DNA from 2 places in the Rhodococcus sp. AZ1 genome. Region 2 is predicted to be linked to the other one. Evidence: predicted binding sites of a transcription regulator. Region 2 holds the regulator's gene; the other holds the start of a gene.

Region 1 (11,503 bases), 190 kb from region 2:
GTGCTCACCGCCGAGCAGAGCGACGACCTGCGGCGGGCCTCGGCCGATCTGGTGCGCGCCGCGGGATACTGCGGCGCCGGCACCGTGGAATACCTCTACCAGCCCGAGCAGAAGATCTTCACCTTCCTCGAGGTCAACACACGCCTGCAGGTCGAACACCCCATCACGGAGATCACCACCGGTCTCGACCTGGTGAAACTGCAGATCCTCGTCGCCGCCGGGCACGCTCTTGAGGGCGAGTGCCCCACCGAGTTCGGCCACGCCGTCGAGGCCCGACTCAACGCCGAGGACGCCGACAACGGCTTCACCCCGGCCCCGGGGGCCGTTCGCCTGCTGAAGTTCCCCCTCGGACCCGGCCTGCGAGTGGACACCGGTATCGCCCGCGGCGACGTCATCCCACCCGACTACGACTCCATGGTCGCCAAGGTCATCGCGTGGGGTCGCGACCGCTCCGAGGCCCTCGCCCGCCTACGCACCGCACTGCGCGAGACCACCGTGGTGATCGACGGCGGCACCACCACCAAGTCCTTCCTGCTCGATCTGCTCGACCGCCCCGAACTGATCGACGCCTCCGCCGACACCGGCTGGCTCGACCGCACCGGCGCCGGCACCGCCGACGGGCCCACCCGCGTCGCCGACGTGGCACTGGTGGCTGCGGCCATCGACGCGTACAGCGACGCCGAGGCACGAGCCCGGGCGAAGTTCCTCAACTCCGCCCGCGGCGGCCGACCCCGCGCCGGGCACGAGATCGGCCGCACGGTCGAACTGAACTACCAGAACCAGGGATACGAACTGGTCGTCGGCCAACTCGGTCCCCGTCGCTACGTCGTGACCATCGACGGCGTCACCCTCGACGTCGGCCTCGACCGGCTCGGGGAGTACGAGTCCCGGCTGACCGTCGGCGGACGCCGCTACCCCGTCGTCACCGTCGCCGGACCCGCCGGGTACCTCGTCGAGGTGGATGGCATCAGCCACCAGATCACCCAGGACGAGGCGGGCCTGGTCCGCGCACCGGCTCCCGCCGTCGTGGTCGCGGTACCGGTATCGGTGGGCGACGCCGTCGAGGTCGGGCAAACCATCGTGGTGCTCGAATCGATGAAGATGGAGACGGCGGTGCGCGCCCAGGCCGCGGGCACCGTGCGCGAAGTGCACGCGGTGGTCAACGCCCAGGTCGACTCCGGGGCGTCGCTGTTGCGTATCGACCCCGCCGGGGAGCAGGCCGTGCTCTCGAACACCCCCCGCGTGCAGTTCGCCGTCGATCCGCACCTGCTCGACACCGACGACCGCACCGTGGCCCTGGCCTGCATCGAGGAACTCGGAGCCCTGCTCAGCGGCTACGACGTGAGCGCCTCGCGCGTGCCCACCCTGATCGCGGAGTACGAGAACCTCACCTCGACCCTGCCGCGCAACGACGCCGAACTGGTGGACGCCGAGCTGTCGCTGCTCACCCGCTTCGCCGACATCTGCGAACTCACCCGCAACCGACCCACCGTCGGCGAGGAGGAGGCCGACGAGCGCGTGCACTCACCCCGCGAGCACTTCCATTCGTTCCTGCGCTCGCTCTACGCCGACACCATGGGATTGCCGGACAGCTTCAACGACAAGCTCACCCGAGCCCTGCGGCACTACGACAAGCAGGACCTCGAACCCGGTCCCGACCTCGAGGAAGCGGTCTACCGCCTCTTCCTGGCGCAGCAACGTATCGAGAACCAGGTACCGGCCATCGCGTCGATGCTCGAACGCTGGCTCGACAGCGACAACTCCGGCCCCGACGCCACCCCCGCGGTCGGCGAGGTGCTCGAACGGGTCGTGGTGGCCACCCAGGTGCGCTACCCCGTGATCGGGGACGTAGCCCGCAACCTGCGCTTCAAGCTGTTCGACGAGCCGGTGATCCGGCGCACCCGCGAAGCGGTGTACGACAAGGTGCGCGGGTCGCTGCAGTACCTGGCCAAGCACCCGGATTCTCCCGATCACGCGGCGCGTCTGACCGCGTTGGTGGCCACCGAGGAACCGCTGATCGAACTGCTCACCGACGGCATGAGCGAGCAGGGAACCCTGCTCGAGGTGATCACCCGCCAGCTCTACGACATCCGCGAGTTCTCCGACGTCAAGGCCTTCGACCGCGACGGCCAGCACTTCGTGTCCGGATCGTTCACCCTCGTCGGGGGCACCATGCGGCTGCTCTCGACCATGACCGACCTCGCCGGCGTGCCCCGCACCCTCTCGATCGCGGGCGACCTCGCCGGGCTCGCCCCCGAGAACCTCGCGGTCGATCTCTACCTGCAGTGGATCGACGCCCCCGAGAACTTCGACGAGTTGTCCGCGCAGCTGCGCGAGATCGCCTCGGCCACACCGGCGGTGCTCTCGTGGCGGCGCGTGACCTTCACCGTCTCCGGTCGCAAGGGCGAACCCATTCGCCACGTCACCCTGCGCCCGGAGACCGTCGACGGCGTCGCCGCCCTCACCGAGGATCTGAGCATCCGCGACATCCACCCGCTCACCGGACAGCGTCTGGACCTGTGGCGGATCAAGAACTTCACCGGCACCAGACTGCCGTCGGCCGCCGGCACGTTCCTGTTCCATCTGCAGGCCAAGGACAACGCCGCCGACGAACGCCTGATGGCCCTGGCCGAGATCCGCGACGCCAGCGTGCAACTGAACGCCGCCGGCGACGTCGTCTCGTTCCCCGCGATCGAACGCACCCTCGCCGCCTGCCTCGACGGTATCCGACGCGAGCAGGCCCGCCGCGGCAAGCGTCGCCTCGACAACAACCGCGTGGTGCTCTACGTCTGGCCCGTGCTCGACGTGCCGGTGGACCGCTTCTCCGCCGTCGCCAAGCAACTTGCGCCGCTGACCACCGCGGCCGGGCTCGAGGAGATCACGTTCATGGGTCGCCTGCGGACGCCCGGCAAGGCCGAGCCGGTCAACGTCGCGCTCCGGTTCTCCTACCGCTCGGGCGCGGGTGTGGTCTTCACCGTCACCGAGCCCCCCACCGAGCCGATGCGTCCCACCGACCAGTACACGCAGAAGGTGCAGCGCTCGCAGGCGCGCGGCACGGTGTACCCGTACGAGCTGATTCCGCTCCTGACCGGCACCGAGGGCACCTTCGTCGAACACGACCTCGACGACATGGGCGAACTGGTTCCCGTGCAGCGGCCCTACGGCCAGAACAAGGCGGGCATCATCGTCGGTCTGGTCACCACGCCGACCAGCCTCTATCCCGAGGGCATGACGCGCGTGGCCCTGTTCGGCGATCCCACCAAGGCGCTCGGCACCGTCGCCGAGGCCGAATGCTCACGCATCGTCAAGGCCATCGACCTGGCGGAGAAGCTCGGGGCGCCCGTCGAATGGTTCGCCCTGTCGTCCGGCGCCACCATCTCCATGCAGTCGGGCACCGAGAACATGGACTGGGTCTCGCGCGGGCTGCGCCGGATCATCACCTTCACCCAGGCCGGCGGGGAGATCAACATCGTGGTCACCGGCATCAACGTCGGCGCCCAGCCGTACTGGAACGCCGAGGCCACGATGCTCATGCACACCAAGGGCATCCTGGTGATGACCCCGGACAGCGCGATGGTGCTCACCGGCAAGCAGTCACTGGACTACTCGGGCGGGGTCTCCGCCGAGGACAACTTCGGCATCGGCGGCTACGACCGCGTGATGGGCCCCAACGGCCAGGCCCAGTACTGGGCACCGAACGTGACCACCGCCTGCAAGATCCTCTTCGCACACTACGAGCACGCCTACGTCGCACCCGGCGAGCGCTTCCCACGCCGGGCCACCACCGTCGACCCCGTCGACCGCGACGTGCGCACCTACCCGCACGTGCACCCGGCCAGCGACTTCAAGACCGTGGGCGACATCTTCTCCATCGAGACCAACCCCGAGCGGAAGAAACCGTTCGACATCCGCACCGTGATGCGCTCAGTGGTCGATCAGGACCACGCGGTGCTCGAACGGTGGGCCGACATGGCCGACGCGGACACCTCGGTGGTGTTCGACGCGCACCTGGCCGGCTACCCGATCACCGTGATCGGCATCGAGTCACGGGCCATCGCGCGCAAGGGGTGGTTCCCTGCCGACGGACCCGACCAGTGGACCTCGGGCACCCTGTTCCCGCAGTCGTCGAAGAAGACCGCGCGGGCGATCAACGCCGCCAGCGGCAGCCGCCCGCTGGTGGTGCTGGCGAACCTCTCCGGATTCGACGGCTCACCGGAATCGCTGCGCAACATTCAGCTCGAGTACGGCGCCGAGATCGGCCGGGCCATCGTCAACTTCGACGGCCCGATCGTGTTCTGCGTGGTCTCGCGCTACCACGGCGGCGCCTTCGTGGTGTTCTCGGGCGCACTCAACGAGAACATGGAGGTGCTGGCCGTGGAGGGCTCCTTCGCGTCCGTGCTCGGCGGTGCGCCCGCAGCGGCCGTCGTGTTCACCCGCGACGTGAACGCCCGCACCGCCGCGGACCCGGCCGTACGTCAACTGGAAGCGGCCTACAACAACGCCGAACTGGATTCCGACCGAGCCCACCTGCAGGTGGAGCTGGCCTCGACCCGCTCTGCCGTGCGCTCGGAGAAGCTCGGCGAGGTGGCCGCGGAGTTCGAAGCCATCCACAACATTCAACGCGCGCGCGAGGTGGGATCGGTGCACACCATCGTCGCGGCCGCCGAACTACGACCGCAGCTGGTGGCCGCGATCGAACGCGGCATGGCGAAGGTCGGCGGGTAGCGACCTACAGGGAGTGAGGGCCGCCCGCGTCGCCGCCCTCACTCCCCCGCCCTCACTCCCCCGTCGTCACTCCCCCGTCGTCACTCCCCCGTCGTCACTCCCCCGTCGTCACTCCCCCGTCGTCACTCCCCCGTCGTCACTCGCCGACGATGACGGTCTTGGCGACGATCGTCCCGTCGGCGTCCTTCGTGCCCTCGACCACCACGGTCGTCCCCACGGTCGGGAGCGACGCCCGCGAACCCTTGCTGTCGGTGATCTCCGTCGACGACGTGACGCGAACGGTGATCTTGTCGTTGCTGAACGACTCGGTGAGACTGAACGTGTCGCCGCCGACATCGGTCACCTCACCGATGGTGAACGCATCGGAGGCGCTCGGCAGGCCCGTCGGCGGCGCCGAATCCGACGATCGGTCCGGGGTCTCGGTGGGTGTCGAACGCCCCGGTGCCGACGGGAACGCACGCGGAGTCCGTGGGGTCGACCCGTTCGCCGATGAGCTGACACTGGACGACGCGGACGTCGGCGACGACGAGTCGTCGCGCGTGGCGAAGTAGCCCACGACCCCGAGGATCACCAGCAGGAGCACCACGATCAACCCGATGACCAGCCCTCGATTGGTGCCCTTCCCGCCCGGCGGTGGGCCGCCGTACTGAGGCTGCTGGCCGTACTGATTCGGCTGGCCGTACTGATTCGGGTCGTACTGATTCGGGTCGTACTGGGGCTGCTGCCCGTACTGACTCGGCTGGCCGTACTGGTTCGGGTCGTACTGAGGCTGACCGTATTGCGGCGGCTGACCGTACGGCTGCTGCCCGTACTGCGGCTGCTGCCCGTACTGCGGCTGCTGGCCATAAGGCGGCTGCTGACCATAGGGCTGTTGTCCATACGGGTCGTTCGGGTTCGTCATAACTGGAGACTCTAGAGCCCCACGACCCGACGCCGACCGTACCCAATGTGACATTCGGTCATCGATGGTGACCAACTGTCACATTGGGTACGGAAAAAAACGGCGGTCAGGTCAGGAGCAGGGAGCCGCCGTCGTCGCTGACGCCGACTGTGACGGTGTCGCCGTCGACCACGGTGCCGGCCAGGAGCAGCTTGGCCAGTTTGTCGCCGATCGCCTGTTGGATGAGGCGGCGCAGGGGTCGGGCGCCGTACTGCGGGTCGTAGCCGCGCACCGCCAACCACAGCCGAGCACCGGGGGTCACCTCGAGGGTCAGGCGACGGCCGGACAGACGCTCCTGCAGCTGCGCCAGGGCAATGTCGACGATCGACTCGAGCTGCTCCTCGGTGAGCGGATCGAAGATCACCACATCGTCGAGGCGATTGATGAACTCGGGCTTGAACGCCCGCCGTACCGCCTCCATCACCTGATCCCGGTCACCACCGGCACCGAGGTTGGAGGTCAGGATCAGCAGTGTGTTGCGGAAATCGACCGTGCGGCCCTGCCCATCGGTCAACCTGCCCTCGTCCAGGACGGCGAGGAGGATGTCGAAGACATCGGGATGCGCCTTCTCCACCTCGTCGAACAGCACCACGGTGTACGGACGCCGACGCACTGCCTCGGTGAGCTGGCCGCCGGCCTCGTACCCGACGTAGCCGGGAGGGGCGCCGACGAGCCGGGCGACGGCGTGCTTCTCGCTGTACTCGCTCATGTCGATGCGAACCATGGCCCGCTCGTCGTCGAAGAGGAACGCCGCGAGCGACTTGGCGAGTTCGGTCTTGCCGACGCCCGTGGGCCCCAGGAACAGGAACGATCCGGTGGGCCGGTTGGGGTCGGCAACACCGGCCCGCGCCCGACGCACCGCATCGGACACCGCCTGGACGGCAGCATGCTGCCCGACGACGCGCTTGCCGAGCTCCTCTTCCATCCGCAGCAACTTGGCGGTCTCACCCTCGAGCATGCGGCCGGCGGGGACCCCGGTCCAGGCCGACACCACGTCGGCCACGTCGTCGGGGCCCACCTCCTCCTTGAGCATCACCTCGCCGGTGGGCTCGGACTCGGCGGTGGCCTCGGCCAGATCCTTCTCGAGAGCGGGGATGGTGCCGTAACGCAGTTCGGCCGCGCGCCCGAGATCGCCGTCGCGCTCGGCGCGCTCGGATTCACCACGCAGCTGCTCGAGCCGCTCCTTGATCTCGCGCACCGAGTCGATGGCATTCTTCTCGTTCTGCCAGCGGGTGGTCAGCTGCGCAAGCTTCTCCGATAGATCGGCGAGCTCACTGCGCAGCTTCTCGAGGCGCGCCTTGGAGGCGTCGTCGGTCTCCTTGGCCAGGGCCATCTCCTCGATCTCGAGGCGACGTACCGCACGCTCGACCTCGTCGATCTCCACCGGACGCGAATCGATCTCCATCCGCAGTCGCGAGGCGGCCTCGTCGACGAGGTCGATGGCCTTGTCCGGCAGGAAGCGCGAGGTGATGTAGCGATCGGAGAGAGTGGCGGCCGCAACCAGCGCGGAGTCGGTGATGCGCACCCCGTGATGTACCTCGTACCGTTCCTTGAGCCCGCGCAGGATGCCGACGGTGTCCTCGATGGAGGGCTCACCGACGAGCACCTGCTGGAACCGGCGTTCGAGTGCGGCGTCCTTCTCGATGTACTTGCGATATTCGTCGAGCGTCGTGGCGCCGACCAGTCGCAGCTCACCGCGGGCAAGCATCGGCTTGATCATGTTGCCGGCGTCCATGGCGGAATCGCCGGTGGCACCGGCGCCGACGATGGTGTGCAGCTCGTCGACGAAGGTGATCACCTGACCGGCGGAGTTCTTGATGTCGTCGAGGACGGCCTTGAGCCGCTCCTCGAACTCACCGCGATACTTCGCCCCGGCCACCATCGACCCCAGATCCAGGGAGATGACGGTCTTGCCGCGCAGGCTCTCGGGAACGTCGCCGGCGACGATGCGCTGCGCGAGACCCTCGACGATCGCCGTCTTGCCCACACCTGGTTCGCCGATCAGAACCGGGTTGTTCTTGGTGCGGCGGCTCAGGACCTGCACCACCCGTCTGATCTCGGTGTCGCGGCCGATCACGGGGTCGAGCTTGCCGCTGCGTGCAGCCTCGGTGAGATCGGTGGAGTACTTCTCGAGCGCCTGGTAGGTGCTCTCGGGGTCGGGGCTGGTGACGCGCGCACTGCCACGCACCGCCGTGAACGCCTCCCGCAGGGCCTGCGGGGTCGCGCCGTGCGCGGTGAGCAACTTGGCCACATCCGAGACACCACCGCTGGCAAGTCCCACGAGCAGGTGCTCGGTGGAGACGTAGTCGTCGTCGAGTTCGGTGGCGAGTTGCTGGGCGGCGGTGATCGCTGCCAGCGCCTCGCGGCCCAGCTGAGGTTGGGCCGAGGCGTTCGAGACGGTCGGCAGACGGTCCACCAGCGCGGCCGCCTCACGTCGGACGGACGCGGGCGCGACTCCGACGGCTTCGAGCAGGGGCGTGGCGATGCCGTCGGTCTGATCGAGCAGCGCAACGAGAAGATGTGCCGGACGAATGTCCGGGTTCCCGGCCGCCGACGCGGCCTGCAGGGCACTGGTCAGTGCGGCCTGGGTCTTGGTGGTGGGAGAGAACGATTCCACCGGTCACCTCACTCGGGTACGTGGTTGGCCGGTGCCCGGTCGGCACCGTTGCCGAGATCAACCGTACAACACTTGAGTCTATTCCACTCAAGATTATTGAGTGTCGACACGGAGGTCGGCTCCACGATGGTCCGTGGGATGGGAACGCACTAGTGTGAAATGCACGAGCCGCGGATCGAGTCCACATCGAGCCTGCGACTCGAAACAGGCATTTTCACCGTTTTTCCACCCACCACCACACTCGGGACTGCAAGAGTGCTCGATCCACAAGCGATCGCCCTGGTACGCGCCGGACTGAAGGCCGTCGCGGACAGCGGCGGCGCGGACCGGATCGCGCAGACGTTCTACGGCCATCTGTTCGTCGAGCATCCGGAGTTCCGCGCCTACTTCCCCGCGTCGATGGATCAGCAGCGCCACCAACTGATCCGCGCCCTCGCATATGTCGTCGACAACCTCGACGACGAGCGAACCTTCCTGCCGTTCCTGCACCAACTCGGACGCGATCACCGCAAACACGGGCTCACCGGCAGCGCCTTCCTCGCCACCGAGACCGCGCTCGTGGCCGCATTTCGGGACGAGCTGGGTGAGAGGTGGACCGACGACGTCGAGAACGCCTGGCGCACCACCTTCGCCGTGGTCTCGAACTCCATGGCCGCGGGCGCCGACAGTGAAGCCCTGCCGCCCTCCTGGTCGGCCACCGTCATCGAACACCACCGGCCGGTCGACGACGTCGCCATCATTCGCGTGGAGACCGACCAGCCCATCCCCTACGCCGCAGGGCAGTACCTGAGTGTGCAGATCCCGCAGCGACCCCGGCTGTGGCGCTACCTCTCCCCCGCCAATCCGACCAACGACTACGGCGGCATCGAGTTCCATGTACGACGGGTCTCCGGCGGCTGGGTCAGCCCGGCGCTGGTGTCGGAGACCAGGCCGGGCGATCGTTGGCTGATCGGACCGCCGCTCGGCGGGTTCGCCGTCGACCGCTCGCCCGGGCGCGAGGATGTGCTGATGATCGCCGGCGGCACCGGTCTGGCACCACTGCGCGCGCAGTTGATGGAGATGGCGATGCGCGCCTCGAATCCGCGCGTACACCTGTTCGTCAGTGGTCAGTACCCCAGCGACCTCTACGACCTCGAGACCCTCGGTCAGATCGCCGCGATCAACCCGTGGCTGACGGTGGTTCCCGTCGTCGAATCCACCGAGGAGCCGTGGTGGCGCACCGGGGCGCCCGTCGAGATTCCGCGGTCGCTGCACCATCTGCAGCAGGGTCGGGTGGGCAAGGTGGTCACCGCGTACGGGTCGTGGGCGGACCGCCAGGTCCAGATCTGCGGCTCACCGTCGATGGTTCGCGCAACCATGTACGCCCTACGACGGGTCGGTACACCCGTCGAGCACATTCAGATCGATCCCTGCGGGGACTGACGCTCCCGAACGCCGGGGCGCCGCAGCGGCGGAACCGTGGTGGGCGGCTGACGGCGGGGAGGCAACTGAGCCAGCAGTTCATGGGTGGTGGCAGCGATCTCGGCCACCGCGCGATCGACCAACTCCCGGTTCCTGTCGGTGATCGTGCGCAATCCGCCGACCTTGCGCACGTACTGCAGGGCAGCGGCGGCGATCTCGTCGTCGGTCGCGGCGGGCTCGAGGCCTCGGAGTTCGGTGATGTTGCGACACATGTCGATCACCATCCCACCGACAGGCCGAATCCCGCCACTGTCAACACGGCAGCGGCGATGGTGACCACCAGGGTGAACACCGCCACCGGCCACCCCTGACCGCCGGCCCTGCGCCGTCGGTACGCGATGATCGACCCGACCAGCGCCACGACGAACGTGGCGACCGGGCCGACCAGCGCGAACGACACCGCCGGTGCCGCGTGGCAGTCCGGGGGTGGACACGAGTCGAAGAACATCAGCACGAAGAGGCTGGGCAACGGCAGGATCGACGCGACACTCATCGACGCGATGGTCGAGAGCAGCGTGCCCCACATATCGCCCGAGTTCTCTCGCCGCGGCGCGGGGACATGTGCTCCGTACTGGTACGCCATGGCGGGACCTTAGCCGAAGTAGCGAGCAAGTTCGCGAGCAATGGTCAATGAGGATCGCCCGATGGGAACGACCGTGGCGAGCTCGTCGTCACCCGGCGGTTCGAGGGCCGCGAGCTGCGAATCGAGGAGCGACGCCGGCATGAAGTGGTCCATCCGGGCGAGCAGCCGAGATTCGATGAGTTCGCGCGGGCCGTCCAGCAGAACGAAGTGCACGTCCTCGCGACGCAGGACGTCGCGGTAGGACCGCTTGAGAGCCGAACAGGCCACGACGGCATTGCGGCCGCGGGCCCGACGGGCGTCGATCCAGTCGGCGACGCGGCCCAACCACGGCAGGCGGTCCTCGTCGGTCAGGGCGATGCCACGACTCATCTTCTCCAGGTTCGACGCCGGGTGCAGGTCGTCGGCGTCTTGGAGGTCCCAGTCCAGGCGGCCCGCGAGCGCGGCCGCGACCGTGGTCTTGCCCGAACCCGAGACCCCCATGACGACGACGATCATCGTGGCCGACCCGGCGTCGTCCGGCCGACCGGTGACCGGTCTATCCGGTGGCCCGTGCGCCGACCATGGCGGCGGCGCCGAGACGCTCGTGAGCGGAGAGCCCACCCCACACGCCGTACGGCTCGCCCGCGGCGACCGCGTAGTCGCGGCAGGTGCGCATCACCGGGCACCGTGCGCACACCATCTTGGCCCGGCGCTCGCGATCGAGCCGCTTGTTGCCCCGTTCACCTTCGGGGTGGAAGAACACACCGGAATCCATGCCGCGGCACAGACCCTCGAGCTGCCATTCCCAGGTGGCGGACACCGGTTCGGGTAGTAGGACGGGCTTGGACATTCGGTGCTCCTCGTAGCTGGTGCTCTCGTCTGTCAGGGTTCCAAAATTACATGACGATTCGACCAACCAGAAGTGAATCGTAGTATTTAATTCGCGCCGAGCAGAACCCTCGCCGACGCGAAAGAGCGGGCGGGGCGTGCCATAGTCGTCTCATGTCGAGCGCCGAGACACCTCCAGCGCGGCAGTTGCACCGGTCCGTGCTCGACGCGCTCGGCACCGACATCGCCGCCGGAATCCTCGCCTCGGGAACCGTGCTCGCCGCCGAGGACATCAGCGGGCGCTACGGAGTCTCGCGCACGGTGGTGCGCGAGGTGGTGCGGGTACTCGAATCGATCGGCATGCTGCGGG
Region 2 (11,503 bases):
GTGGTGCGTGCCAGGACGTCCGTCGTGTCCGATGCGGCGGCACCGCCCCACAGATGAACGATGCGGTCGTCCGGGACACCGTGCTCGCGTGCGGCAGCGAGCGAGCACACGACGACGGCGGCCGCCTGGTCCACGAAGGGCATGGCGTTCATCGCCAGGGGGTAGGCATCGCTGACGAGTCTGTTGCCGGGCCCCGCGGTGGCGATCTCGTCGGCCGTCCTGATCCCCGGCGACCACGCCGCCGGGTTCTCGGTGGCGACGGCGGAGAAGGCCGCGTACATCCGCGCCGATCGGGCACGGGTCTGGTTGGGTGTCTCGCCGAGGTCCGCACCGAGCCGGTTCTCGAAGAGCGGGTACACCCGGGTCGGGGTGATCACGCCGGCTCGCTGCATGTCCGGGCTGCCCAGATCCTCCCGGTCGAAGGTCGGCGGGCCGCCGGGTGCGCTGACCCACCCGAGTGAGGCCGGGTCGGTCCCGGCCTTCATGAGCGCGGTCACCGAGGCCTGCGCCTCGCCGCCGACCAGCAGTGCGACCGTGGTCGACCCCGCGGCGATCGCCGCGCCGAGTTCGTCGAGCAGCGCGGCAGGCCAGTGCCCTCCGATGGAGCTGGTGTGGGTGCGGGTGGGACCGGCACCGATGTGCTCGGCGACCAGAGCTGGGAGATCGGCGTAGTTCCAGCTGGTGGTCCGCACGGCGTGCACGGTGTCCACTGCGGCGCCGATGCCGGCCGAGCCGGTGTCGGCAAGGGCGGCCTCGGCCGCGTTGACGATCAGGTCCAGCGGTTCGCGCGGGGGTGCGGGTCGAGCGTGGCGTCCGTGCCGCCGGTCGGCGACACCGACCACCACGGGCACTCTGTTCGGGTCCGTCATGATCGCAACCCTATTTCAGACACCGCGTGTCTGTAAATATGGATCGGCGACTCGCGGGGCTCGGCAGCCGGACCTACGGACGCAGCGCACGAAGCACGGTGTCCACCACCGTCCGCGCGTACGCGGCACCGCCGTCGGCCGCAATCGGGCCGTGAGCACGCGAGAACAGCGCATGGCTCAACACCGCGCCGGTGACCAGTTCGAGCAGCAACGTGGTGGAGGTGCCCGCCGGCAACTCGCCACGCCCGACGGCACGGGCGACGATCCGACGCGCGGTGACCAGCCGGCTCAGGTTGAGCGTGTCGGTCAGGTGGGCGAGCAGGTCGGGGTGCACCATCGCATCGAGCGTCACGCGCAGCGACACCAGCCCGGCCAGCTCGTTGTATCCGCGGTCGAGCTGCTCGCACAGCTCGATCAGGTCACCGCGCACCGACCCGGTGTCGATGGGGGTCGACAGGGGCGAGCGCACCTCGAGGGCCTGCACCAGCAGCGCTTCCTTCGAATCCCATCGGCGATAGAGCGCCGCACGTCCGACCTTCGCGCGGCGCGCAACCGCATCGAAGGTGAAGCCCCGCCAACTGGTCTCCCAGTAGACCTCGAGGACGGCGTCGTACACGCGGGTCTCGAGGTCGGCATCGCGGGGCCGGCCGGGTCCGCGGCGCTGCTCATCGGGCATGGGGACATCCTCGCACCGCGAAGGCAACCCGTCCGACGGCACCGGTCCCCTATTGCGGACAATCCCTGTCTGATTTACGGTGCACAGGATCGGGGCGGATCACTGGCGGAAGAGGGTTACGGTGGCCGAGTTCGGAGTTCTCACCATCGGTCTTCGCGCGATGGCGATGGCGACAGCCGTCATGTGCACTCTGCTCGGCGCGGCCCCGATGGCCGGCGCCGCGCCGAGCGGGCCCGCCGACTTCTACACCCCACCCAGCCCGCTGCCGTCCGCGGCGGCGGGCACGGTCCTGCGCACCGAGCCCTCGGTCTCGGCGGTGATCCCCGGCACCCCCGCGGTGCTCGACGCCGAGGTCACCCGCCTGATGTATCTCAGCGAGAACGTGGGCGGCCACACCGAGGCCATCACCGGGACGCTGCTGGTTCCACGAGCCCGATGGACCGGACGCGGCGTTCGACCCGTGGTGGCGATGGGCCCGGGAACCCAGGGCGCCGGCGATCAGTGCGCGGCATCGAAGTTGATGCCGCTCGGCCAGGAGTACGAGAACATCCAGATCGGACCCCTGATCGCAGCGGGGTACGCCGTCGCGGTGACCGACTATCGGGGGCTGGGCACGCCCGGTGTGCACACCTACCTCAACCGGGTGGACGAGGGTCGAGCCGTGCTGGACATCGCGCGTGCGGCGCGGTCGATGACCGCGCAGGGAGTCTCGGCCATCGCACCCGTGGCGCTGTGGGGGTACTCGCAGGGCGGCCACGCCGCGGGCGCCGCCGCCGAACTGGCACCGAGCTACGCACCGGAACTACCGATCATCGGCGCCTTCGTGGGCGCTCCGGCTCCATCGCTGTTCGACCTGGCCGAGTACGGCGACGGTTCGATCCTCTCGGGCGGGCTCGGGTGGGTGATCAGCGGCTTCATCGCGGCCTACCCGGAGCGGACGCGCTCGGTTCTCTCGCTGTTCAACGACCGTGGTCGCGAGATCCTCGACCGATCGCAGAACTTCTGCATCTACGACGCCCCTCGGATGAATCCCTTCGTCTCCACCACCGAGTACACCCGCGACGGGCGTCCCGTCGCCGCCCTGCTGAACGAGGAGCCCCTGAAGTCCCTTGCCGCCGAGCAGAGCCTCGGACGGGTGGAACCCACGGTGCCGATCCTGCTGGCGCAGAACTCGGCCGACGACCTGGTGGCCGTGCGCGGCACCAGGGAACTTCAGCACGCCTGGTGCAGCGGCGGCGCACCGGTGCGCACGCTGGTGCCGGACTACCCGCAGATCCTGCCGAAGGTGGGCGTGGGCCATGTTCTCGGGCTGGCAACGATCGGGCCTGCGCTGGACTGGCTGCGGGCACTTGTCGCGGGCGAACCCGCAACCATCGGAGCCCCCTGTCAGGATTGAACTGACGACCTTTCGCTTACAAGGCGAGTGCTCTACCACTGAGCTAAGGAGGCGTGCGGCCGCGTGGTCCCCGACCGCGGGGGTCGATCTCCGACCCGGAGGGTCGGGGCGATTTCAGGAAGGGTTCTCCACGCGGTGGCGCCCCGCGGCGTCGGCCTCCATCGCTTCACGCAGGCTGCGAGGGCGCATATCGGTCCAGTTCTTCTCGACGTACTCGAGGCACGCCGCACGCGATTCCTCGCCGAACACCACGCGCCACCCCTGGGGGACCTCGGCGAAAGTCGGCCAGAGCGAGTGCTGATCCTCGTCGTTGACGAGCACGAAGAAACGCCCGTCCTCGTCGTCGAAGGGGTTGGTGCTCATGTTTCCTGCCTCACTGTTCGCACGGTGATCCGACGGTGCATCGAACGTCACGAATGACGTCGTTCGTCGAGACTATCAACCCTTGTGATCGTCGACCGAATCAGAGGAAGCCGACAATGGCCGCGTTGACCTGCTCGGGCTTCTCCAGATAGCCGAAATGGCCCGCGTCGGCTATCTCGATGTATTGCGCGCCGGGAATGGCGTCGGCCAGTTCCCGGGAGAGATACGCCGGGATCATCCGATCGTCGGCGAACCCGATCGACAGGCACGGTACGGCCATGGCGCGGTAGGCGTCGCGGCGATCGAACTGGGAGTCCATCGCCAGCTGGGCCCGAACCCCGGGTGTGAGCGGCGCGGTGGAGAACTCGAAGACGTCGAGCCAGTCGCGTGCTGCCCGGGCGTCCCGCAGGGTGGCCGGGGACAGGTTCATCGCCGCCGTGACCGCGGCCGAGTACTTGGGCGGCAGCTCGATCCCGGCGTCGGCGAGATCGCGCTCACCCTGCCCGAGAACCTGCTGGAACTCGTCCAGACGCGCATGACCGGCCAGGAAGACAGCACGCTCGACCAGGTCGGGGCGGGCGAGCGCCAATTCCTGTGCCGCACGCGCACCCATGGAGGTGCCGATCACGACGGCCTTCTCCTGTCCCTCGCGCAGCAGTTCGATGAGCGCCGCGGCGTCGGCGGCAATGTCGTCGATGCTGATTCCGGACGCGCACTCGTCGGTGGGGGCGATCCCACGGTTGTCGAACGTGCACACTCGCGCCCCCGCGGCAACGAGTGCGGGCACCTGGTGCAGCTCCCACACCCGCCCCGGGCTGCCGGTACCCATGATCATCACCACCAGCCGCCCGGTCCCGGTGACCGAGTAGTTCAGGGCGATGCCGTTGACGGTTGCGATGGTCATTCGACGGTGATCTCCGATCGGACAGTGGGCCGTGTGGTGACCGCGCAAGGTTACCGGCGCAACTTTGCGGGTAGTCCGCACGTTCTCATAGAGTTCCGACGTACGTTCGACACAGACGGAGAGAGCCATGCCCGGCAAGACCACCGACACCGACATCGCCGACGAGGACATCGAGCCCCTGGCCGACGAGACCGCCCGCCAAGCGCAGCGCGTGGTGGCCGCGTATGCGTCGGACGCCGACGAATGCCGCATGCTGCTGGCGATGCTCGGTATCGGCCCCAACCCCAAGCTCGACTGAACGGACGCGATGCTCCTCGACCCGCCTGAAGGACACCGGTGACCCCGGACGATCGTCCGGCTTCTCGGACCCCCGCTCGCGCGGGCGCGCACACCGGCTCGAACTTCGTGGTGGTGGCCAACCGACTTCCCGTCGACCTGGACACCGCGGCGGACGGCACCGTGCGCTGGAAGCGCAGCCCCGGCGGGCTGGTCACCGCGCTCGAGCCGATCCTGCGCAGCAACAATGGCGCCTGGGTGGGCTGGCCCGGCGTTGCGGACGTCGAGGTGGAACCGTTCCGCGAGGACGGGGTGGACCTGGTTCCGGTGTCGCTGTCCGCGCAGGAGGTGGCCGACTACTACGAGGGGTTCTCCAACGCCACGCTCTGGCCGCTCTACCACGACGTGATCGTGCGCCCGGTCTACGACCGCACGTGGTGGGAGGCGTACGTGGTGGTCAACCGTCGCTTCGCCGAAGCCGCATCCGCCGCCGCCGCCGAGGGGGCGACTGTGTGGATCCAGGACTACCAGCTGCAGTTGGTGCCCAAGATGCTCCGGATGCTGCGACCCGATCTGACCATCGGCTTCTTTCTGCACATCCCGTTCCCACCGGTCGAGTTGTTCATGCAGATGCCGTGGCGCACCGAGATCGTCGAGGGCCTGCTCGGCGCCGACCTCATCGGCTTCCATCTGCCCGGCGGTGCCCAGAACTTCCTGTTCCTCTCCCGACGTCTGGCCGGGCAGCAGACCTCCCGCGGCGCGGTGGGCGTGCGGTCGAAACTCGGTGTCGTGCAGGTGGGTTTCCGGTCGGTGCGGGTGGGTGCGTTCCCGATCTCCATCGACTCCGGACGGCTCGACGAGGCATCGCGCAGCCGGGCGGTCCGCGAGCGGGCACGCGAGATCCGTACCGAGTTGGGCAATCCGAGGACCATCATGCTCGGCGTCGACCGCCTGGACTACACCAAGGGGATCGACGTGCGGCTGGCCGCCTTCCACGAACTGCTCTCGGAAGGAAGGGTCGATCCGGAGGAGGTGGTGATGATCCAGGTGGCCACCCCCAGCCGCGAACGCGTCGACAGTTACCGACAGATGCGCGGGGATGTCGAGGCCATGGTGGGCAGGATCAACGGCGAGTTCAGCCGGGTGGGACATCCGGTGGTGCACTACCTGCACCGTCCCGTGCCGCAGAGCGATCTGATCTCGTACTACGCCACCGCCGACGTCATGCTGGTCACCCCGCTGCGCGACGGGATGAACCTGGTGGCCAAGGAGTACATCGCGTCGCGATCGGATCTCGGTGGTGCCCTGGTTCTGAGCGAGTTCACCGGTGCCGCAGCGGAATTGCGGCAGGCATACCTGTGCAACCCGCACGATGCGACGAGCGTCAAGGACGCCATGATCGAGGCCATCGAGCAGGACCGTGAAGCCGGCCGCCGACACATGCGTGCCATGCGCCGACAGGTCCTCGCGCACGATGTCGACCGCTGGGCGCGCTCGTTCCTGACCGCACTGGCCGAGCGAGACGGGGACTAGCGGTGGGCCGAGCGACAGTGGTGGCGGTGCATCGGCTCCGCAACGACATTGCGGTGGTGCGACTGATCGGTGAGCACGTGATGTTCGCGCCCGGACAATCGCTGGCGGTGACCGTTCCCGCCCACCCTGCGCTGACCCGGCGCTACAGTTCGGCGATGCTCCCGTCGCTGGACGGCAAGTACGAGTTCCACGTTCGAGCGGTGCCCGGCGGATGGGTCAGTGGGTCCATCGTGACGAACACCGCGGTCGGTGACGAGTGGACGCTCGACGACCCGGCGGGGTCCCTGCACATCGACGACACCGGCCGCGACGTGGTGATGATCGCCGGTGGAACCGGGCTGGCCCCGATGCTCTCGCTGATCCAGGACCTGGCGCGACGGCCCGATCCACCGCGGGTGTATCTCGTGGTGGGCGGACGCTATCCGCGCGACCTCTACGCCTCGGACCTGCTGCTGACCCTCGAGAAGTCGGCCCCCTGGCTCACGGCGGTGCCGGTGGTCGATTCACCGACCGACCCCGATGTGCCGGACCCGTTCCACGCACGAGCCGAGCTCGAACGAATGTCGGCGGCGCCGGACACGGCGTTCGCCGCCGACGAGTACGAGGTGGGTCGAATCTCGAGCGTCGTCGCCGCGTGGGGTCCGTTCACCGATCATCAGGTGCTGGTGTGCGGATCACCGGCGATGACGGAAGGAACCATCGACGCCCTCGTGGCGGCGGGAACCCCGCGCGAGGCTGTTCGCACCTGAGCGTGCAGCGGCAGCCGGCCGCTGACCGTCCGACTCGAACGAGGGACCGTCCGACTCAGAAGAGGGGGTCGTGCCGGATCGCGCCGGCATCCACCCCGGCGGCGCGCAGCCTGTGCGCGGTGGTCTTGACCATGGTGGGCGAGCCGACGATCTGAATGTCGTGGCCCGGCCACGTGCCGTAGTCGGCGACGAGCTTGCCCACCTGGGTGGGGGCGAGCTGGCGGCGCGAGAGCGGGACGGGGGTGGGGTCGCCGTCGTGCCACCACGGATTGTCGTCGTTCTCGGTGACCGGGACCACCGTCAGCCAGGGGTTGGTCATCGCGATCGAGGCGAGCGTGTCGTAGTCGTAGAGATCGCACGGGTAGGTTCCCGACACGAACAGGTGCACGTTGGGGTTCTGCGCTCGTGCCGCCATTTCCATGATCTGGGCGCGCAGCGGGGCGATGCCGGTGCCCGAGCCGATCATCACCATGTTGCGGCCCTGCGCACCGGCCACGCCGAGAGCACCCAGTGGCGATCCGATGACCCACCGCTCCCCCACGGTGGTGCGGCGCACCACGGCCGGGCTCACCCAACCCCCCGAGACACGACGGATGTGGAATTCGATCTGCCCCTGCGGGTTCGCGGGGACCGCGGGCGAGAAGTAGCGCCACATGCGGGGGCGACTGGGGATCTGCACGCTCACGTACTGCCCGGCCGCGTAGTTCAGTGGCTCGTCCAGCTGCAGGCGCACCACCGAGACGTCGCGCAGCACCTGAAGGTGCTCGACGACGGTCGCGCCGACGGCAGCCGGCCCGCTCTCGGCATGGGCGGCATCCATCATCGCGCCCGCAATGATGGCGATGGCCTCGCGCCAGGCGGCGTCGACGTCGTCGGTCCAGATCTCGGTGCCGGCGAAGCGTTCGAGCGCCGTGAGCAGCGCATTGCCGACGGCGGTGTAGTGCGAGTCGTCGATTCCGTACTTGCGGTGATCGCGGCCGAGCTGCGCGAGGAACGGGAGGGTGGCGTCGAGATCGTCGAGGTGGTCCACCACGTAGGCGATGGCGACGACGAGCTTGTCCCGCTGGGCGGTCATCGAAGCCGGGAAGAGCTCGCGAACACCGGGGTTGTCGGCGAAGAGGATGGCATAGAACGAACTGGTCAGGCGCTCGGGCCCGTCGTCCGCGGCCGCGACGGCCTTGAACGTACTGCGCACGAGTGAGATCGACTGTTCGTCCACTGTGCCCCCCATCGGTGGTCCTCGGCGACACTCGCTTGGTTCGGTGCGCAGATCGAGACGGAAACAAAGGTACTCTCCGCTGGGGCGATTCTAGCCGCGCAACGTCCGCGGGGAAACCGCTGGAGATTCTCCGGAAAACAAACCATCTATTCGCTGGTTTCGCCGCGTGTATTCGTACTGTACGTTTCCATTGATCCGTCATAACGGGTCATATACCCGTAATCTGTTGGTCCGCAAGGACATTCGAATCCCCCACCATTCGGTAAGGTTCTCCGCAGCGGCGATGATCGTTCGTCGTGGAAGGGACGTGACGACGTGGTCACCGCATTCGGGGGAAGCAGCGCCGGGGATCGACGATCGGATTCCGATCACGCCGACGTCGCGCGAGAACGAGCGGTAGCGCAGTGTCGAGAATTCTTCGCGCTCCCCGAACTCGCCCACCTCCCCGCCCAGCGGGGCGCCGCGGCGGCGACCCAACTTCGCGCCACCGGCACCTACGTGCACACCCGCGAGGAACTGCTGATCGGGGCGAAGCTGGCCTGGCGCAACCACGCCCGCTGCGTCGGCCGCAGCCACTGGCGCACGCTCGACCTCGTCGATGCCCGCGACGCGACCACCGCTGCCGACATCGCCGAGGCCTGCTGGGAACATCTGCGCGCCGCCACCAACGGCGGCGCCCTGCGGTCGGTCATCACCGTGGGACCGTGGCGCCCCCCTGGTGAGCGGCAGTTCCGCATCCTGAACTCCCAGATCATCCGCTACGCCGGCTACCGCGGCAGGCGCGGAGTGATCACCGGCGACCCCGCCAACGTCACACTTACCGAGACGGCCCAGAAGCTCGGCTGGAAGGGCAGGGGAACGGCGTTCGACGTTCTGCCCCTGCTGGTGCAGACGCCCGACGAGCCGCTCTCGATGTTCGAGGTGCCCGAAGACCTGCTGCTGGAAGTACCCATCACCCACCCGGACCACGAGTGGTTCGCCGACCTGAACCTGCGATGGCACGCCGTTCCCGCGGTCTCGAACATGGACCTCGACATCGGTGGCCTGGTGTACTCCTGCGCGCCGTTCAGCGGCTGGTACGTCAACACCGAGGTCGGCGCCCGGAACTTCGGCGACAGCTCACGCTACGACGTGCTCCCCGCCGTCGCGAAACACCTGGGTCTGGACATGAGCTCCGAGCGCACCCTCTGGCGCGACCGCGCCCTCGTCGAGGTCAACAGAGCGGTGCTGCACAGTTTCCGCGCCGCAGGTGCCTACATGGTCGATCACCACACCGTGGCCAAGCAGTTCGTCGACCACGTCGACCGCGAATCCCGTGCAGGGCGAGGCTGCCCCACGGACTGGGCCTGGGTGAACCCGCCGATGTCGGCGTCGCTCACCCCGACCTTCCACCGCACCTTCGACGCCACGGACCCCGAACTTCGGCCGAACTTCTTCTACCGAGCCGATCCGGTCTGAGGGCCGTCCCCGCAGACGCGGGTGCAGTTACTGCCGGCGCGGGTGCAGTTACTGCTGGCGCGGGTGCAGTTACTGCCGGCGCGGGTTCTTGGGCTTCCAGACGACGAGCGCGTTGCGTGGCGCCGGAATCAGGTCGCGCCGATATCCGACCTGCGCGCGCGCCAGTTCATCGGCCAGCTCGCTCACCCGCATCTGCAGAGCCTCGACCTGGTTGCTCAGGTCGATGATCCGCTTGATCCCGGCCAGGTTCACACCCTCGTCCTGCGAGAGCCGCTGCACCTCGCGCAGCAGGGCGACGTCCCGCATGGAATACCGCCGACCACCTCCGGTGGTGCGATGCGGGGTCACCAACCCGAGCCGGTCGTACGTGCGCAGAGTCTGCGCGTGCATCCCTGCCAACTCGGCGGCCACCGAGATCACGAAGATGCGGGCATCGGGATCCGCAGTAGCTTCGGACGCGTCCATCTCCCATCACCTCCCGATCGTGTCCGTACCCCGGCAGCGCCGGAGCAGTACCTATGCCCCGGCCCAGCCGGCGCGGGGATCGAAACCGCTGGCCTTCTCCGCGGCAGCGTAAGCGGTCAGAGCCTCGGTTGCAGTGGCGTCGAGGGTCGACGGAACTGCCACCTTGACCGTCACCAGAAGGTCGCCGGAAGTGTCCTTACGGGTGATCCCGCGACCCTTGACCCGGAACGTACGCCCGTCCACGGTGCCGGCCGGAACCTTCACGCCCACGCGCCCGTCGAGGGTGGGCACCGAGAGCGTGGTGCCCAGTACCAGTTCGCTGTAGGCCACCGGGACGGTGATGGTGAGGTCGTCGCCGCTGCGGCCGAACACCGGATCCGGGCGTACGTGCACGGTCACGAGCAGGTCACCGGCAGGTGCGCCGCGCAGGCCCGCCTCACCGCGACCGGTCACGCGCACACGCTGTCCGTCGCCGACCCCCGCCGGCACGCGCACCGTCACCGAGCGGGTGCGGTTCTGCACTCCCGTGCCCCGGCAGTCGCCGCACGGCTCGTCGATGATCGACCCGGTACCCCGACACTCCGGGCACGGCTCACTGAACCCGAACGCACCCTGGTTCCGGTTCAACACCCCGGCACCGTTGCACGACGAACACACGCGTGGGCTGGTTCCCGGCTTTGCTCCGCTGCCGTGGCAGGTGGTGCACGAGGAGGGGCTGGTCATCGACAGCGGGACGGTGGTGCCGGTCGCCGCGTCGCGGAAGTCGAGGGTGATCTCGGCGGCCAGATCGGAGCCCCGACGCGGACGCGTCGAGGAACCCGGGCGCTGACCGGTGCCACCGCGGTTGAACAGACCGCCGAACAGGTCGCCGATGCCGCTGTCGCCGCCCGGCGCACCACCACCGAACAGGTCGCCGATGTCGAAGCCCTGGGCACCGCCGCCCGCCCCACCGAAGTTGGTTCCGCCGAAGTTGGCGCCCCCGCGCGGGGAGAACCCACCTCGACCGAAACCCCCGGCGGCGAACGCCGCGCGCGTCTCGTCGTACTCCTTGCGCTTGGCCGGGTCGGACAGCACGGCGTTGGCCTCGCTGACAGCCTTGAACTTCGCCTCGGCCTTGGTGTCGCCCGGGTTCGCGTCCGGGTGCGACTCGCGGGCCAACTTGCGGTAGGCCCGCTTGATCTCGTCGGCGGACGCCGAGGAGGAGACACCGAGCTCCCTGTAGAAGTCCTTCTCGATCCACTCCCGCTGGCTCACCTGATATCTCCTCCTCTCGCCCTGATTATGTTGCTGATACGCCGCGAACACCCGGTCCGGCGCGTACCCCTCACGCCTCGCCGGCGGACGGCGTCTGCCCGGACCCGTTCGAGGCGTCGCCACCGTCCACGACCACCACCATGGCGGTGCGCAGAACACGGTCCCGCAGGCGGTATCCCTTGCGGTAGACGCTGCCGATCACCGGCTCGTGCCCGTCGCCGTCGTGCTGGACGGCTTCGTGCAGCGCCGGATCGAAGGCCTCGCCCACCGCGCCGAACGCCGTGACGCCCTGCGCGGTGATCACCGACTCGATCTTGTCGGCGACGCCGCGCATCGGACCC

Evidence for each region. The regulator HspR, encoded in region 2, represses chaperone genes until heat shock. The targets are predictions, from matches to a motif close to ANNTGAGTNNNNNNNACTCANNT.
Region 1: the regulator HspR is predicted to act here: its motif matches at 8,353-8,375, upstream of clpB (ATP-dependent chaperone ClpB).

What each region holds. Positions count from the first base shown of each region.
Region 1 covers NZ_JBUEQF010000002.1:60,912-72,414, reverse strand. Annotated here, with positions in the region: gene ACY48E_RS02825 (ATP-binding protein) at 1-4,725, shown strand, start outside; gene ACY48E_RS02820 (DUF5666 domain-containing protein) at 4,862-5,626, opposite strand; gene clpB (ATP-dependent chaperone ClpB) at 5,733-8,282, opposite strand; gene ACY48E_RS02810 (globin domain-containing protein) at 8,538-9,704, shown strand; gene ACY48E_RS02805 (DUF2277 domain-containing protein) at 9,680-9,955, opposite strand; gene ACY48E_RS02800 (hypothetical protein) at 9,961-10,326, opposite strand; gene ACY48E_RS02795 (gluconokinase) at 10,336-10,821, opposite strand; gene ACY48E_RS02790 (WhiB family transcriptional regulator) at 10,862-11,155, opposite strand; gene ACY48E_RS02785 (FadR/GntR family transcriptional regulator) at 11,308-11,503, shown strand, end outside.
Region 2 covers NZ_JBUEQF010000002.1:247,948-259,450, reverse strand. Annotated here, with positions in the region: gene ACY48E_RS03585 (acetyl-CoA acetyltransferase) at 1-869, opposite strand, end outside; gene ACY48E_RS03580 (TetR/AcrR family transcriptional regulator) at 943-1,545, opposite strand; gene ACY48E_RS03575 (lipase family protein) at 1,667-2,941, shown strand; tRNA gene ACY48E_RS03570 (tRNA-Thr) at 2,923-2,994, opposite strand; gene ACY48E_RS03565 (MbtH family protein) at 3,056-3,304, opposite strand; gene ACY48E_RS03560 (alpha/beta fold hydrolase) at 3,405-4,208, opposite strand; gene ACY48E_RS03555 (hypothetical protein) at 4,336-4,506, shown strand; gene ACY48E_RS03550 (alpha,alpha-trehalose-phosphate synthase (UDP-forming)) at 4,545-6,017, shown strand; gene ACY48E_RS03545 (FAD-binding oxidoreductase) at 6,020-6,766, shown strand; gene ACY48E_RS03540 (globin domain-containing protein) at 6,822-7,985, opposite strand; gene ACY48E_RS03535 (nitric oxide synthase oxygenase) at 8,301-9,443, shown strand; gene ACY48E_RS03530 (heat shock protein transcriptional repressor HspR) at 9,513-9,908, opposite strand; gene dnaJ (molecular chaperone DnaJ) at 9,960-11,162, opposite strand; gene grpE (nucleotide exchange factor GrpE) at 11,233-11,503, opposite strand, start outside.